3 regions of the Geodermatophilus sp. SYSU D00879 genome follow, and region 1 is predicted to be linked to each of the others. Evidence: riboswitches for the same ligand, from Rfam matches in the RefSeq annotation. Region 1 holds a riboswitch; each other region holds the start of a gene.

What was found. A riboswitch is a leader RNA that binds a small molecule or an ion and turns the genes downstream of it on or off. The one in region 1 is predicted to bind cyclic di-AMP.
Region 2: linked by a shared signal. The riboswitch ahead of ACI79B_RS07285 (NlpC/P60 family protein) and the one ahead of ACI79B_RS22015 (transglycosylase family protein) in region 1 are both predicted to bind cyclic di-AMP.
Region 3: linked by a shared signal. The riboswitch ahead of ACI79B_RS12690 (aggregation-promoting factor C-terminal-like domain-containing protein) and the one ahead of ACI79B_RS22015 (transglycosylase family protein) in region 1 are both predicted to bind cyclic di-AMP.

The regions. Positions count from the first base shown of each region.
Region 1 is NZ_JBJGZF010000027.1:5,526-10,454, reverse strand. It holds gene ACI79B_RS22025 (demethylmenaquinone methyltransferase) at 1-697, opposite strand, end outside; gene ACI79B_RS22020 (isochorismate synthase) at 734-2,008, shown strand; gene ACI79B_RS22015 (transglycosylase family protein) at 2,107-3,297, opposite strand; cyclic di-AMP (ydaO/yuaA leader) riboswitch at 3,302-3,471, opposite strand; gene menD (2-succinyl-5-enolpyruvyl-6-hydroxy-3-cyclohexene-1-carboxylic-acid synthase) at 4,182-4,929, opposite strand, start outside.
Region 2 is NZ_JBJGZF010000004.1:13,177-18,105, reverse strand. It holds gene ACI79B_RS07300 (serine hydrolase domain-containing protein) at 1-111, opposite strand, end outside; gene ACI79B_RS07295 (DUF3817 domain-containing protein) at 127-444, opposite strand; gene ACI79B_RS07290 (hypothetical protein) at 547-732, shown strand; gene ACI79B_RS07285 (NlpC/P60 family protein) at 907-2,007, opposite strand; cyclic di-AMP (ydaO/yuaA leader) riboswitch at 2,019-2,159, opposite strand; gene ACI79B_RS07280 (hypothetical protein) at 2,346-2,585, shown strand; partial or broken gene ACI79B_RS07275 (YhjD/YihY/BrkB family envelope integrity protein) at 2,632-3,450, shown strand; gene ACI79B_RS07270 (transglycosylase domain-containing protein) at 3,474-4,929, opposite strand, start outside.
Region 3 is NZ_JBJGZF010000008.1:118,145-123,073, reverse strand. It holds gene ACI79B_RS12700 (LLM class flavin-dependent oxidoreductase) at 1-124, opposite strand, end outside; gene ACI79B_RS12695 (hypothetical protein) at 382-1,281, shown strand; cyclic di-AMP (ydaO/yuaA leader) riboswitch at 1,433-1,593, shown strand; gene ACI79B_RS12690 (aggregation-promoting factor C-terminal-like domain-containing protein) at 1,872-2,780, shown strand; gene ACI79B_RS12685 (class I SAM-dependent methyltransferase) at 2,788-3,447, shown strand; gene ACI79B_RS12680 (SDR family NAD(P)-dependent oxidoreductase) at 3,471-4,313, shown strand; gene ACI79B_RS12675 (DUF72 domain-containing protein) at 4,330-4,929, shown strand, end outside.

The sequences.
Region 1 (4,929 bases):
GCGCGACGACGCCCCCGGTCAGGTCGCGCCAGGCGACGTCGGTCCACCCGGCGGCCCGGATGCGGGCGGCCAGTGCCGGCTGGTCGGGCCAGGCCCGGATCGACTCGGCCAGGTAGACGTAGGCGTCGGGGTTGCTGCTCACCGCGCGGGCGATCCGCGGCAGCGCCCGCATGAGGTACTCGGTGTAGACGGTGCGGAACGGCCTCCAGGTGGGACTGGAGAACTCGCAGACGACGAGCCGCCCGCCCGGCCGGACGACCCGGGCGAACTCGCGCAGCGCGGCGTCGGGGTCGGCCACGTTGCGCAGGCCGAAGGAGACGACCAGCCCGTCGGCGCTCGCGTCGGCGAACGGCAGCGCCATCGCGTCGCCGGCCACCTTCGGCACCGGCCGCGCCGCGCCGGCCCGCAGCATGCCCTGCGAGAAGTCGCACGCGATCGCGTGCACGCCCCCGGCGGCGAGCTCCACGGTGGAGACGCCGGTACCGGCGGCCACGTCGAGGACGACGTCCCCCGGCCGGGCGCCCAGCGCCTCGCGGGTGGCCCGCCGCCAGGCGGCGTCGCGGCCGCCGGAGAGCACGGTGTTGGTGAGGTCGTAGCGGCGGGCGACGCTGTCGAACATGGCCGCGACCTCGTGCGGCTGCTTGTCCAGCCCGGCCCTCGACCCGGCGGTGTGTGCGCTGTCTCGCCGGTCTGCCACGGCGGACGACGCTACCGGCTGCCTACGCTGGGGGCTGTGACGGCAGCGGCGGTGACCTCCCCGGACGCCGTCGCGCCCGCCGTCACCACGGTCGCGCTCCCCGACTCCCCCGACCTGCTGGCGCTGCTGCCGCGCGAGGGCGCGCTGTCCTGGGTGCGCCGCGGCGAGGGCCTGGTCGGCTGGGGCGAGGCCGACCGCCTCGAGGTCTCCGGTCCCGGCGCGCTGGCCGAGGCCGCCGCCTGGTGGGCCGACCGCACTGCCGCCCTCGCCGTCGACGACGGGGTGGGCGTGCCCGGCTCCGGACCGGTGGTGTTCGCGAGCATCGCGTTCGACCCGGCGCAGGAGACGTCGGTGTTCGTCGTCCCCGAGGTCGTCGTCGGCCGCCGCGACGGCGTCGCGTGGGTGACCACGACCGGCGGCGCCGACCCGTGCGACGTGCTGCCGGCCACCCGCGAGCCGCTGACCCCCGCGCCGGGCCGGCTGCGCTACGCCGACGGCGCGCTCGACCCCGCGTCGTGGTGCGGCGCGGTGTCCGCCGCGATCGGCCGCATCGGTGCCGGCGACCTCGCCAAGGTGGTGCTCGCCCGCGACCTGCTGGTGACCGCCGACGTGCCGCTGGACCCGCGCCGCCTGCTCGACCGGCTGGCCGCCCGCTTCCCCGACTGCTGGACCTTCGCCGTCGACGGACTGCTCGGCGCCACCCCCGAGCTGCTGCTGCGCCGCACCGGCCGGCAGCTGTCGGCGCGGGTGCTGGCCGGCACCGCCCCGCGCGGCGCGGGCGCCGAGGACGAGCGGCTCGCGGCGGGCCTCGTGGCCAGCGCCAAGGACCGCGCCGAGCACGCCCTCGCCGTCGACTCGCTCGTCCGCGCGCTCGACCCGTTCTGCACCGCGCTGTCGGTGCCGGAGCAACCCTCGCTGCTGACGCTGCCCAACGTGCGGCACCTGGCCACCGACGTCGTCGGCACCCAGCGCCGCTCGGGCGCCCGCGGCCGGGCCGGGCTGCTGGAGCTGGTCGACGCCGTGCACCCGACCGCCGCCGTCTGCGGCACCCCGCCCGAGGCCGCCGCCGCGGTCATCGCCGAGCTGGAGGGCATGGGCCGCGGGCGCTACGCCGGGCCGGTGGGCTGGCTCGACGCCCGCGGGGACGGCGAGTTCGGGCTGGCCCTGCGCTGCGCGCAGCTGGTCGACGACGACCCGCGCTCGGCCCGGCTGTTCGCCGGCTGCGGCATCGTCGCCGCCTCCGACCCGACGGCCGAGCTCGCCGAGACGCAGTCGAAGTTCGCCGCCTTCCAGGCCGCGCTGGAGGGCTGAGACGCCCGGTCCCGGCCGGCGCCGTCGTCGCCCTCCCCCGGAGACGGCGAGGGCCCCGGCCGCTGCGCGGTCGGGGCCCTCGTCGGGTGTGCGGGAGGTCAGCCCACGTAGTTCACGTGCACGTGGTCCATGTGGTTCGCGGTCGCGCCGCCGCGGTCCTCCATCGCCTTCCAGGCACCGTCGGGCGAGGTCAGGATGCGCTGCTGCCAGATGACGTACTCGACGCCCAGCTCGTCCCAGTGGTCCACGTGGTACTGGGCGATCGCGTCGCCGAGGGCGGCGTCGGACATGACCATGTAGTCCAGCGCCTTGCCGGAGGGGTGGCCGTCCGGGTCGACCGCGCTCGCCCGCGTGCCGCCGAGGGTGATGTCCGCGGCGCCCGGGACGTTGCTGACGACGGCGTTCGCCGCCGCCTGCACGGCCTCGTGGATCGCGCCGGCGGTGTTCGTGATCTCGGCGACGACCGAGGCCTGCGCGACCTGCGGGGCGGCCTCGGCGATCGGCGGGGTGGCGGCGGGCGCCGCCTCACCGGCGGCGACCGGGGCCGGAGCGGCCTCGGCGACCGGGGCGGGAGCGGCCTCGGCGGCGGGGGCCGGAGCGGCGGCGGGGGCCGGGGCGGCCTCGGCCGGGGCGGTCGAGCCGCTGAGCGCCAGCACCTGACCGGGGAAGATCAGGTTCGGGTTGGCACCGATGACGTCGACGTTGCGCTCGTAGAGCTCCCGCCAGCGCTGGCCGTGGGCGGCGGCGATCTTGGCCACCGTGTCCCGCCAGCGGACGGTGTACTCCTCGGTGGCGACCTCGGCCTGCTCGGCCGGGGCGGCCTGCTCGGCGGCCGGCTGCTCGGCCGGGGCGGCCGGGGCCTCGGCGGCAGGGGCGGCCTGCTCGACGGGAGCGGCCGGCGCCTCGGCGGCGGCCTCGGTGGTGCCGTCGGTCAGGTACCTGCCGCAGCTCGGCCAGGCGCCGACGCCCTGGCCGGCCAGGACCGCCTCGGCGATCTGGACCTGCTGGGCCGGGGTGGCGAGGTCGGCACGCGGGGCCAGGTCGGTGCCCCCGAAGGCGGCCCAGGTGGACTGGCTGAACTGCAGGCCGCCGTAGTAGCCGTTGCCGGTGTTGATGCTCCAGTTGCCACTGGACTCGCACTGGGCGACGCCGGTCCAGTCGTGGGTGGTGGAGGCGGACGCCGGCGAGCTCAGGACGCCCAGACCGACGGCGGCGGCGCCGGCGGCGACAGGGGCCTTGGCGATGACCTTCTTGGTGCGGACGTAGCGGGGTGCGCGGTGCTTGGGCATGGTGATGATCTCCCGATCACCGCCGGCGAGGTGAGCTGTCGGGTTCGGGCGATCGGTGCCCGGCCGCGGTCCGCGGCTTCACCCCGAGGCGCGCTCCGACAGACCCCCGTAGGTCGTCGCGCGCCGGAAGAGTGGGTCCCCCACCCCTGCCCTGGGAGTTGACGTGGGCGACCGGTGGGCAGGGTTTGGCGGACCGGCGCCGCGCTCTGTGTTCGCTGAGCGCAGCCAAAACGTTACGTGTCGTCATGTCGACTGTCGTCGTGACGGCGGTCACAGCACGGTTCGGCTGGGGCCCGTGGGGTATGGGGTGACGTCGGCGTGACCCCCCGCGCGGGTAACGGAACGCGCTGCTCGCCGCACGCGATCCGGCCCTGCCGTGGTCCTCCCGCCCCCGTCGCGGCCACCCCGCACCCCGTGACGAAGCCCACCGGCGACGGGCCCCGATCCGCGCCCGCACTCCCCGCCGCGAGGCGCCGTGGGGTGCCCGGACCTCCCTGGGGTCCCCCGCACGGACACGCGACTCGAGGTGATCGGCATCCCGGTCAGCGACGTCGACGTCGCCGAGGCCTCCTCCGTCGAGCAGGTCGGTTCCGGGCTCGACCACGACACCGGCCCGGCCCCGGGCATGCGTGTGGTGCAGATGACCCGCCGGGCTCCCCCTGCTCGGTGGTCATCGGCCAGGGCGTGCCGCCGGGCGAGCCGGGCTCGACCCGGGCCCGCAGCTCGTCGTCGAGGACGTCGACGCCGTCCGCCGGGCGTGGGGTCGACGTCACCGGGGTCCGGCAGCTGGCCCCCGAGGGCGCCCCGGCTCGCGGTTCGCGTTCTCCAGCGACCCCGACGGCAACGGCTGGTCGCTGCAGGAGGTCCGGCGCTCCTGAGGCCGGTCAGGCCAGCGCGCGGCCCGCGGCCTCCCGCAGGGCGACGGCGAGGTCGGCCTCCGCGCGCTGGTCGGTGCGGGCGACGACCACCCGCGGCCCGCCGCACGCCAGCGCGGCGGTGAGCTCCTCCGGCGTGGCCACCGCCGTCGCCGCCCAGCCCAGGGACGCCGCGACGGCGACCAGGTCCCGCCCGTGCGGCGTGCCGAACACCCGCCGGTAGTCGCGGGCGTACGCCGGCCGCCCCGGCTCCAGCTGGGCGAAGATCCCGCCGCCGTCGTTGTCGGGCACCACCACGGTGAGGTCCGGGCGCGGCTCGCCCTCGCCGGTGAGCAGCCCCTGCAGGTCGTGCAGGAACGTGAGGTCGCCCATGAGCGCCACCGCGGGCCCGCCGTGCGCCAGAGCGGCCCCGACGGCGGTGGACACCGTGCCGTCGATGCCGGCGACGCCGCGGTTGGCGAGCACGGCGACGTCGCCGCGCGGCACGGCGAGCCGGTCGACGTCGCGCACCGGCGTCGAGGAGCCGAGCACCAGCAGCGCGCCGGACGGCAGCGCGGCGACGACGTCGCGGGCCAGCCGGGCGGCGGTCAGCCCGGGCGCGGTGTCCAGCGCGGCGTCCACGGTCGCGCCCACCCGGTCCGCGGCCGCGCGCCAGGCGGCGGCCCAGCCCGGGTCGGCCGGCGGGCCGACCGGCGGGGCGGCACGGGTGACCAGCGCCGCCGACCGGCCGGCGTCGGGCCAGCGCGGCCCGGCGACC
Region 2 (4,929 bases), on a different contig from region 1:
GCCGTCCCGGACCACCCCGGCGACCAGGCTGGGTGCCCGGCCCTCGTGCTGCACCCGGGCGGTGCGGGCCAGCAGCGTGCGGGCGGTCGAGGGCAGCACGGGCTCCGGCATGACCGGAACGGTAGGTCAGGCCCGGACGGGCGCCGCCAGCCGCCCGGTGCGCCCGGCCCAGCGCTCGAACACGACGGTGACCAGCGGCGGGACCGAGGCGGCCAGCGCGAGCAGCGTCGTCCACCGGGACCAGCCGAGCACCCGCGCGGCGACCAGGGCCACGACCACGTAGGCGACGAACACCGCACCGTGGACCGGCCCGAACACCTGGACGCCGACCTCGGAGGTCTCCGGCACGTACTTGACGTACATCCCGGCGAGCAGGCCGATCCAGGACAGGGCCTCGGCGACGGCGACGGCGCGGAAGGCCAGGGCGACGGTGCGGGGGTTCATCGGTGCGCGGTCCTCGGGTCGGGGGCGGGTCCGCAGGGTCAACGCGGCAGCGGACGCCGACGTCCCGGTCGGGGGGTGTGACGTGCGTGGCAGGGTCGGGCCGTGCGGGGTCCGGCGCGGCGCGAGTTCTGCCTGGTCCTGCTGCGCCGGATGGCCGACCTGCGCTGGGAGGTGCTCTGCCCCGGCGGCAGCGTGCTGCACGAGCACCTGGTGCGGGCCCGGGCTCCCCGGTCCCGCCGGCGGCCGACGGGCGGCTGCGGGTGTGGGAGCACGTGGTGGCCGACGTGAGCGGCCTGCCCGGGGCCCGGGGTGGACCCGCGGGTGGTCACCCGCCGGGAGGTGCGGCTGCCCTCCGGCGCGACGGCCGCCTTCGTCTGGGGCCTGCTGCAGCAGGTCCGGACGGACAGAGCCCCGGCACCCGAGGATGGGGTGCCGGGGCTCCCGAGCGGCTGACTCCGCGCGTCAGCCGATGCGGCGGGCGCCGGCGTAGCCGCCCATCGCGTCGATGCTCGCGACCTTGACGACGTCGCCCGACGTCGGCGCGTGCACCATCTGGCCGTTGCCGATGTAGATGCCGACGTGGCTCACCGGGCTGTAGAAGAAGACCAGGTCCCCGGGCTGCAGGTTGGCGCGGGAGACCGCGGTGCCCATCGTCGACTGCATCCTGCTGGAGTGCGGGAGGCTGATCCCCGCGGCCTTGAACGCGTACTGGGTGAGGCCGGAGCAGTCGAAGGCGTCCGGGCCGGCGGCCGCCCAGACGTAGGGGTCGCCGCGCTGGGCCATGGCGGTGGAGACGACGATGCCGGCGACGCCGCTGGCCGGCGCGGCGGCCGTGGCGGGCTCCTCCGCGGCGGTCGCGGGCTCCTCGCGGTCCTCGTCGCGGCTGGCGCGGGAGTCCTCGGAGGCGTGCGCCGCGGCGGCGGCGTCGAGGGCGGCGCGCCGCTCCTCGGCGCTCAGCTGGGCGTAGTCGGCCTGGTAGGCGGCGATCTGGGCCTCGAGGTCGGCCTGCTGGGCGGCGACGGCGTCGTACTGGCGCTGCGCCTCGGCGGCGGCCTCGGCGGCCGCGGTCTGCGCGGCGGTGGCGGTGTCGGTGGCGGTCACGGCCTGGCCGAGCAGTTCGCCCTGGTAGCCGGCGACGCCCTGCAGCAGCGTGACGCGGTTGACGAACTCGTCGGCGTCCTCGCTGGTCATGAGCGCCTGCAGCGAGCCCATGCTGTCGCCGGTGTAGGCCGACCGGGCGATGCCGATGACCTGCTGACGCGCGGTGTCCACGGCGGCCTGGGCGGTGGCCAGCTGCGCGGCGGCGGCGTCGGCGGCGGCCTGCTGGGCGGCGAGCGCCTCGCGCGCCTCGTTGAACTGCTCGGTGACGACCTCGAGGTCGTGGCCCCGGGCGGCGACCAGCTGCGCGGCCTCGGCGGCCGTCGCCGGCTCCTCCGCCCCGGCCGGCGCGGGGACGGCGCCCAGCCCGAGGCCGATGCCGAGGGCGCCGGCGAGGGCGAGGGCGGCGCGGCGGCCGCGGCCGGTCGCGGGCGTGCCGGGGACGGACGTGCGCAGGGACGCCACGCGGCGGTCTCTCCTTCTCCCAGGCCGCCTACCGGGTTAGCTGACGGGTTCGGGCGTGGAGTCGCCCGGCGCGTACGGACACGCGCTACACCCCAGGACTGCGATGGGTCCCCGGCCCGGTCCCCACGGGAGAAGGACCGGCTCGACGGCGTCCGCGGGGTGTCACCCGGACTGGTGACGGAACGCCCCGTTGGACGTACAGAGCGTAAGGTCCGCGACCGGCGTGTGACAATCACCCCGGTGTAATTACATCGCTCACACAAGGTGACCGGGCGACTGCGGGAGGTTGCCGACCCCCGCCGGTTTGCACACCCGTGGGGACGTGTACCGATTGCTGCATGTCCTCCTCCACGCGGATGCGCGCCACCCGGACACGGATCGCCCGGCCGCTCGTCGCGCTCGCCCTGTTCGGCTCCCTGGTCGCCTGCGGTGACAACACCGACTTCTCGCGCGGCCCGACCAACTGCGACTCCGCCGGCGGCAACGCCAGCAACGAGAACGACGCCAGCTGCCAGGAGACCGGTCAGAACCCCGGCAACGACGCCCCGACCACCGACGACGCGAGCACCGACGACTGAGCGGCGCCCGGCCCCGGCGGGACGCCCGGTCTGGTGGCATGAGCGGGTGAGCCCGGCACGCAGGTGGACGGCGGCCCGGGTGCGGGCCGAGACACGGACGCTGTTGGCCGGTGCCCGCCGTCTGCTGCACGGGCGTGACCTCGCGCTCATCGGCGCGGGGCTCACCTTCTACGCCGGCATCGCGGTGGTGCCGCTGGTGCTGGTCTCCGTCCGGCTGACCGCGCTGGCCACCTCGGCCGAGGAGGTCCGCGCGCGCAGCGAGCGGCTGACCGAGCTGCTGCCGGGGTCGCTGGGCGCGCCGGGCGCGGTGGACCGGCTGGTCGACGCCGGCGTCCGGCTGGACCTGCTGGGCTTCGCCCTGGCGCTGCTGCCCCTGTCGCTGTACGGCGAGGGGCTGCGGCGGGCACTGATGCGGTTCAGCCGGCGACGGGAGAACCTCACCGGCTGGCGGGGCCGGCTGCTCACGCTGCCCCTGGTCGTGGTCACGCCGCTGCTGCTGTACCCGCTGCTGCTGGCCGCCACAGTCATGGCCGACCTGGCCCGCGAGGACGGCGCCGGGCCTCTGATCGGGCGGTTCGCCGTCGGCTACTACTCGGTGCTGTTCGTGCTCACCGTGCCCATCCTGTGGGGCTACGGCGTGGTGGCCGGCGGCCGGCACCGGTGGGGCGCGCTGGTCAGCGGCGCCCTGTTCACCGCCGCCTGTCTGTCCGGCTTCCTGCAGGGCTTCGTGCTGTTCCTGTCCCTGCCACTGGACCTGGGCGCGCCCTTCGGCGGCCTGGTCGTCGTCGGCGCGGTGGTCGCCATCGGCCTGTGGCTGTTCCTGCTGCACCTGGTCCTGCTGGCCGGGTGGCTGCTCACCCAGTCCCTCGACGAGCGGCTGGGCCGGCGTCAGGCGGTCGGCCGCCAGGGGGAGCCGGGCGGCGGCTCGGGTGCCGGGGTCGCCGGCGCGGGCGGCGGCTCGGGTGCCGGGGTCGCCGGCGCGGGCGGCGGCTCGGGTGCCGGGGCCGCCGGCGCAGGAGGCGGCTCGGGTGCCGGGGCCGCCGGCGCGGGCGGCGGCTCCGTGGCCGGTGGCGGCGGCTCCGGGGACGGCGGGGGCGGCGACGGCGCCTGGGGTGGCGAGGACGGCGACCCGGGCGCGGGCGCCGGCCGGGGTGCGGGGTCGGCCGGGGGCGCGGGCTCGGGCGCCGGCTCCACGTAGTCGCTGCCGTTGCTCACCAGGATCGACACCACCTGGCCGGGCACGGCGCGGCCGCCGCGCGGCGGGCTGGTGCCCACGAGGGCGCCGGGCTGCTCGTCGCTGTCGACGCGCACCGTCCGCGGGGTGAACCCGGCGTCGGCGAGGGTCCGCTCGCAGCCCCGGACGGTGGAGCAGCCGGGCACCGGGCGGGTGTTGCCGTTCTGCACGGTCTCGTCGGCCGGCGCGAACTCGCCGCTGCCGCGCGCGGTGAGGACCGGCTCCATCGCGTCGTGCCAGATGGTGGCGCCCTTGCCGCCGCCGAAGCCGCCGACGTCCTCGTTGCGCTTGGGGTTGAGGACCATGACGCTCGCGGTGATCTCGGGCGTGTAGCCCACGAACGCCACCGAGTAGTTGTCCTGCGAGGTGCCGGTCTTGCCGGCGATCTGGTGGCCGCGGACGTAGGCGCGCGCCCCGGTCTGTCCCGGGTTCCCCGGCTCGACGTCCCTGCGCAGCATCTGGTTCATCGTGTTCGCCACGCCCGGCGGGATCGCCTCGGGCGTGCACCGGTCGCCGACCGCGAGCGGCTCGCCGTCGGCGCCGACCGCCGGCTCCCCGTTCTGGTCGAGGACGGCGGTCACGGGGACGACGTCGCACTGCGTGCCGCCGGCGGCGAACGTCGAGTACGCGCTGGCCAGCGCCAGCGGGCTGGTCGCCTCGGCGCCGAAGGTGAACGACCCGCGGTTCTCGTCGATGATCTGCTGCGCCAGGCCCGGCGGGCTGAACTGGAACAACCCCGCCGCCTCGGCCATCCGCACCGGCTCCTCGACGCTGCCGAGGGCGTCCTCGAGCGCGAGGAAGTAGGTGTTGGAGGACTGGTACAGCGCCGTCGTCAGGTCCAGCGTCGGGCGGTAGCCCGACCCGGCGTTGCGGACGCAGTACCGGCCGTCGGTGTCCCGGCCCTCGCACGGGCCGCTGTAGACCCGGGAGACGTAGGGGTCGGGAGCGGTGAGCGTGTAGTAGGAGGAGTAGCCCCGGGCCAGGGCCGCGGCGGCGACGAAGACCTTGTACGTGGAGCCCGAGCCCTGGCTGGGTGCCACGTTGAGGTTGAACGACTCCTGGGTGCGGTCGGCGAGGTCGTAGCCGAAGGTCCGGTTGACGCTCATCGCC
Region 3 (4,929 bases), on a different contig from region 1:
CGGCCTTCTTCGCGATGGTGACGACGGCCTTGATCCGCTCCGCCTCGCTCGGCGTCCGCCCCGTCGTCGGGTCGGTCGTGACGTCGCTGACCGTGAAGACCCCGAACTGCATCTCGTGCTCCATGTGGTTGAGAGTGCAACTACTGTACCCGGCCCAACGACCCGCCTCCGCCGGGCATTCCCCGCGGGGGCCGTGACCGTACTGAGACCTCTCGACCGCGCACAGTGACCAGCCCGGCACGTCCGGGCGCGACCGGTCCGCACGTCCCGCGCGCGCCCGTGTCGGCCCGTTCGGCCGCACCCGGCGGGTGGAACTCTGTGATCACCCACGCCGGCGTGCCGGTGGGGGACCGGATCGGAGCGCACCGAGGGGGAACCGGGATGTCGCTGCGGGGACAGGGAGCTGCTCCGGACAGGGCCGGGGACGGCCCCGCCGAGCCGCCTCCGGGACGCGGGCTCGACGGCCTGCTGGGCACCGGACCGGTGTTCACCGGGGCGGTGCGCGGCTACGACCGCCTGCAGGTCGACGACTACGTCGCCTGGGCGGAGACGGAGTTGCTGGTCCTGCGCCGGGAGAACGAGCACCTGCTCAGCCGCTACGCCGCCGCGTCGGCCGAGCTGCAGAACGCCCGCCGCCGGCTGGCCCAGCTGGTCCGCGAGCGGCAGAGCCTGCCCGGCCCCGAGGACGCCGCGGCGATGATGCGCCGGGCCGAGGAGGCGGCCGCCGCGCTGACCGCCGCCGCCGAGGAGGAGGCCGGGCGGATCCGCGCCGAGGCGCTCACCGAGGCGCAGGCCCGGCTGTCCGGGGTGGCCGAGATGCGCGAGGCGGTGCTCGCCGCCCGCGAGCAGACCCGCAGCGAGGCCGCCGCGATCCTGGAGGCCGCGCGCCGCGAGGCCGCCCGGCTGGAGGAGGGGGCCGCCGCCGAGCGCGCGCGGCGGGACCGCGAGGCCGCCGAGGCGCGGGCACGGGCCGACGCCGAGGCGCTCGAGCGCCGGTCCGCCGTCGAGGCCGAGCTCGAGCCGCTGCGCGACGAGCGCGACCGGGCGCGCGACTGGCTGCGCCTGCTGACCGGGCAGCTGGACGAGGCGCTCGCCGTCGTCACCGGGGTCGTGCCCGACGACGTCCACGCCCTCGGCGACAAGCGGGGGCTGCCCCGCCTCGGGGAGGACCCGGCGCCCGAGCCCCGCGCGGGGGCGCGGCCGGCGCCGTCCGCCACGGACGTGTCCGACGTGACACCTCTGCACGGGCCCGGCCGGCCCGAGGTGGCCGCGGCCTCCTGACCAGCGGCGACGCGGAGGGGCGTTCCGGTACGGGACAGTCCGTACCACGCGTCACGGCCGCACCTCCGGCCACGACCGTTGTCACGAACCGGTAACGACCGTACGGTGGCTTGCGTCCGGCAGGTCGTCAGGTCCCCGTCCCGGGGAGCCCGGCCGGACGCCGCCGAGTCGTGTCCGCACCCGTGGACGCGAGCCGGGGACCCACCGCAGTACTGGGGTGAATCGCGCCCGCCGAGCTCCGGCCCGGCACGCGTAGGGCTCCTTCCCGCCCGAACCCGTCAGCTAACTCGGTAGGCGGCTCACGGAAGAAACGGAGAGTCTCCGCATGCCCCGCCTCCGGGCCGAAGCGGCCCGCAGGTGCAGCTGCCCGCGCGCACACCGCGCCCCCGCGTCCGCCTGACGCCGGCCGCCCCTGCCCTGCCGCTCCCTGCGACGACGTCGCCGGGGACCCCGTAACGCCACACCCCCCAGACCCGCGCCGCACCCGCACGCCCGAGGTCCGCCTCCGGGCCGCTGCCGCGCGCACTCTCCCTCGGAGCCCTCACCCCCTCATGTCCCGCCACGTCCAGAACACGCCTGCCGACGCCCCCGTGACCGTCGAGCTCGCCACTCCCGACGCCATCGACGCCACCGCCGACACCGCCACCCGCGAGCTGCCCGCGCTCGCGGACGCCGCCGAGCCGGCCGCCGAGGCCCCCGCCCGCCGGCGCCTGTTCCGCCGCGGCAGCCCGCCGCTGGGCCCGCGCCGCCCGGCCCTCCTGCTCGGCGCCGCCGCGGCCGGCGCGCTGATCGTGGGCGTCGTCTCCACCAGCGGCCCCGCTGCCTCCGCCGGCACCGACACCGCCGGCACCACCGGCACCGCGGTCAGCGTCGCCGACGAGCTGGGCATCCCGCAGCAGCAGGCGGCCGCGCAGGCCGCGACCGGCCCCGACCTGACGACGCTGGCCGACGTCGCCGCCTCGCGCGCCGAGCGCAGCGCGCAGGAGGCCGGTGTCGCCCAGGCGCAGCTCGCCGCCGAGCAGGCGGAGCGCGACCGCCAGGCCGCCGAGGCCGAGGCCGCCCGCGTCGCCGCCGAGCAGGAGGCCGCCCGCGTCGCCGCGGAGCAGGAGGCCGCTCGCCAGGCCGCCGAGGCGCAGGCCGCCGCCGAGGCCGCCGCCGCGCAGCAGGCCGCCGAGGAGCAGGCCGCCGAGGAGGCCGCGCCGGCCGCGCCGTCCGGCTCCTTCAAGGACTACGCGCTGAGCAAGGTCGGCAGCGGCGAGCAGTTCTCCTGCCTGGAGAAGCTGTGGGGCAAGGAGAGCGGCTGGAACCCCAACGCGCAGAACCCCACCAGCACCGCCTACGGCATCCCGCAGTTCCTGGACTCCACCTGGGCCAGCACCGGGATCGCCAAGACCTCCGACGGCTACCGCCAGATCGACGCCGGCCTCATCTACATCGAGCAGCGCTACGGCACGCCGTGCGACGCCTGGGCGCACTCGCAGGCCACCGGCTGGTACTGATCCCCAGGTGATCCAGCGAGGGCCGGCCACCCGGGTGGTGCCCGCGGGGTTCGTCCGCGCGCACACCCAGGTGCGCCGGCCCTCGCTCGTCCCCGAGGTGCGGCTGCACGTCGCCGACGACGTCGTCGCCCTGTGGGAGGCGATGGAGACCGCGGCCGGCGGGGCGGGGGAGGAGCCGCCGTTCTGGGCGGCCGCCTGGCCCGGCGGGCAGGCACTGGCCCGCCACCTGCTCGACGCCCCCGCCACCGTCGCCGGCCGCACGGTGCTCGACCTCGGGTCGGGCAGCGGCCTGGTCGCGGTGGCCGCCGTCCTCGCCGGCGCCCGCCGGGTGCTGGCCAGCGACGTGGATCCCTTCTCCCGGACGGCGGTCGGTGTCAACGCCGGCCTCAACGGCGTGACCGGCATCAGCGTCACCGGCGACGTCCTCGACCGCGAGCCGCCGGCCGTCGACGTCGTCGTCGCCGGCGACGTCTGCTACGACCGGGAGATGACCGGGCGGGTGCTGCCCTTCCTCGACCGGGCGCGGGCCCGCGGCTGCGACGTGCTGATCGGCGACCCCGGCCGCCCGTACCTGCCGCACGAGCGGCTGGAGCCCGCCGCGGTGTACGAGGTCCCCGAGACCGAGGGGCCCGGGCTGCGCCGGACGACGGTGTGGCGGCTGCCCTGAGCGCCGCCGGATACGGTCGCCGCGTGCGCCCCTACGCCTTCACCGGTACCGCCGTCGTCACCGGGGCGGCCAGCGGCATCGGCGCCGCGCTCGCCCCGCGGCTGGCCGCCCGCGGCACGGACCTCGTGCTGCTCGACCGCGACGCCGAGCGCCTCGAGGGCGTCGCGGCGGCGGTTCGCGCGGCCTCCCCGGGCCGGTCGGTGGTCACCGTCGTCGCCGACCTCGCCGACGCCGGGCAGCTGCGCGAGGCCGCCGACCGGGTCGTCGCAGGTCACCCGGCGACGACGCTGCTGGTCAACAACGCCGGCGTCGCGCTGGGCGGGCGGTTCGACCAGGTGACCCTCGAGGAGTTCGAGTGGGTCATGGACGTCAACTTCCGTGCCGCCGTCCGGCTCACCCACGCGCTGCTGCCCACGCTGAAGGGGAACCCCGGGTCGCACCTGGTCAACGTCTCCAGTCTCTTCGGGCTCATGGCGCCGGCCGGGCAGGCGGCGTACGCGTCGAGCAAGTTCGCCGTCCGCGGGTTCACCGAGGCGCTGCGGCACGAGCTGGCCGAGGACGGCGTCGGCGTGACCAGCGTGCACCCCGGCGGCATCGCCACCCGGATCGCCGAGACCGCCCGGGTGGCGAGCGGCGCCGACCCCGCGGAGGCCGAGCGGGGCAAGCGCGAGTTCGCCAGGCTGCTGCGCTACCCGGCCGACCGCGCCGCGCAGCGGATCGTCGAGGCGGTGGAGCGGCGCCGGCCGCGGCTGCTCATCGGCGCCAGCGCCGTCGTCCCCGACGTCCTGGTGCGGCTGGCGCCGGGTTCGTACGGGCGGGTGCTCGCCGCCGCCACCCGGCTGGCCGGCCTGCGCCGGGCGGCCTGACCCCGCGGGGTCCCCGGTGGCCGTCCACGTCGGCACGTCGGGCTGGAGCTACGACCACTGGGAGGGCGTCCTCTACCCGCCGGGGACGCCGTCCCGGGACCGGCTGGCCCACTACGTCCGCCGGTTCGGCACCGTCGAGCTCAACGCGAGCTTCTACCGCTGGCCGCGCACCGCGACCTTCGCCGGGTGGCGGCAGCGGCTGCCCGAGGGCTTCCAGCTGTCGGTCAAGGCCCCGCGCGGGCTGACCCACGCCAAGCGGCTGTACGCCCCCGAGGCGTGGGTCGAGCGGATGACCGCGGCCTGGCACGAGCTGGGGCCCCGGCGGGCGGTGCTGCTGGTCCAGCTGCACCCGGCCGCCGCCCGCGACGACGCCCGGCTCGACCACTTCCTCGGCCTGCTGCCCGACTGGGTGCGGGTGGCCGTGGAGTTCCGGCACCCCAGCTGGCACGACGACGGCGTGTTCGCGCTGCTCGAGCGGCACGGCGCCGCCTACTGCGTGATGAGCGGCGCCGGCCTGCCGTGCGTGCTGCGCGCGACGGCGCCGTTCGTCTACGTCCGGCTGCACGGGCCCGACGCCGCCCACCTGTACGCCGGCTCCTACCCCGACGCCGACCTG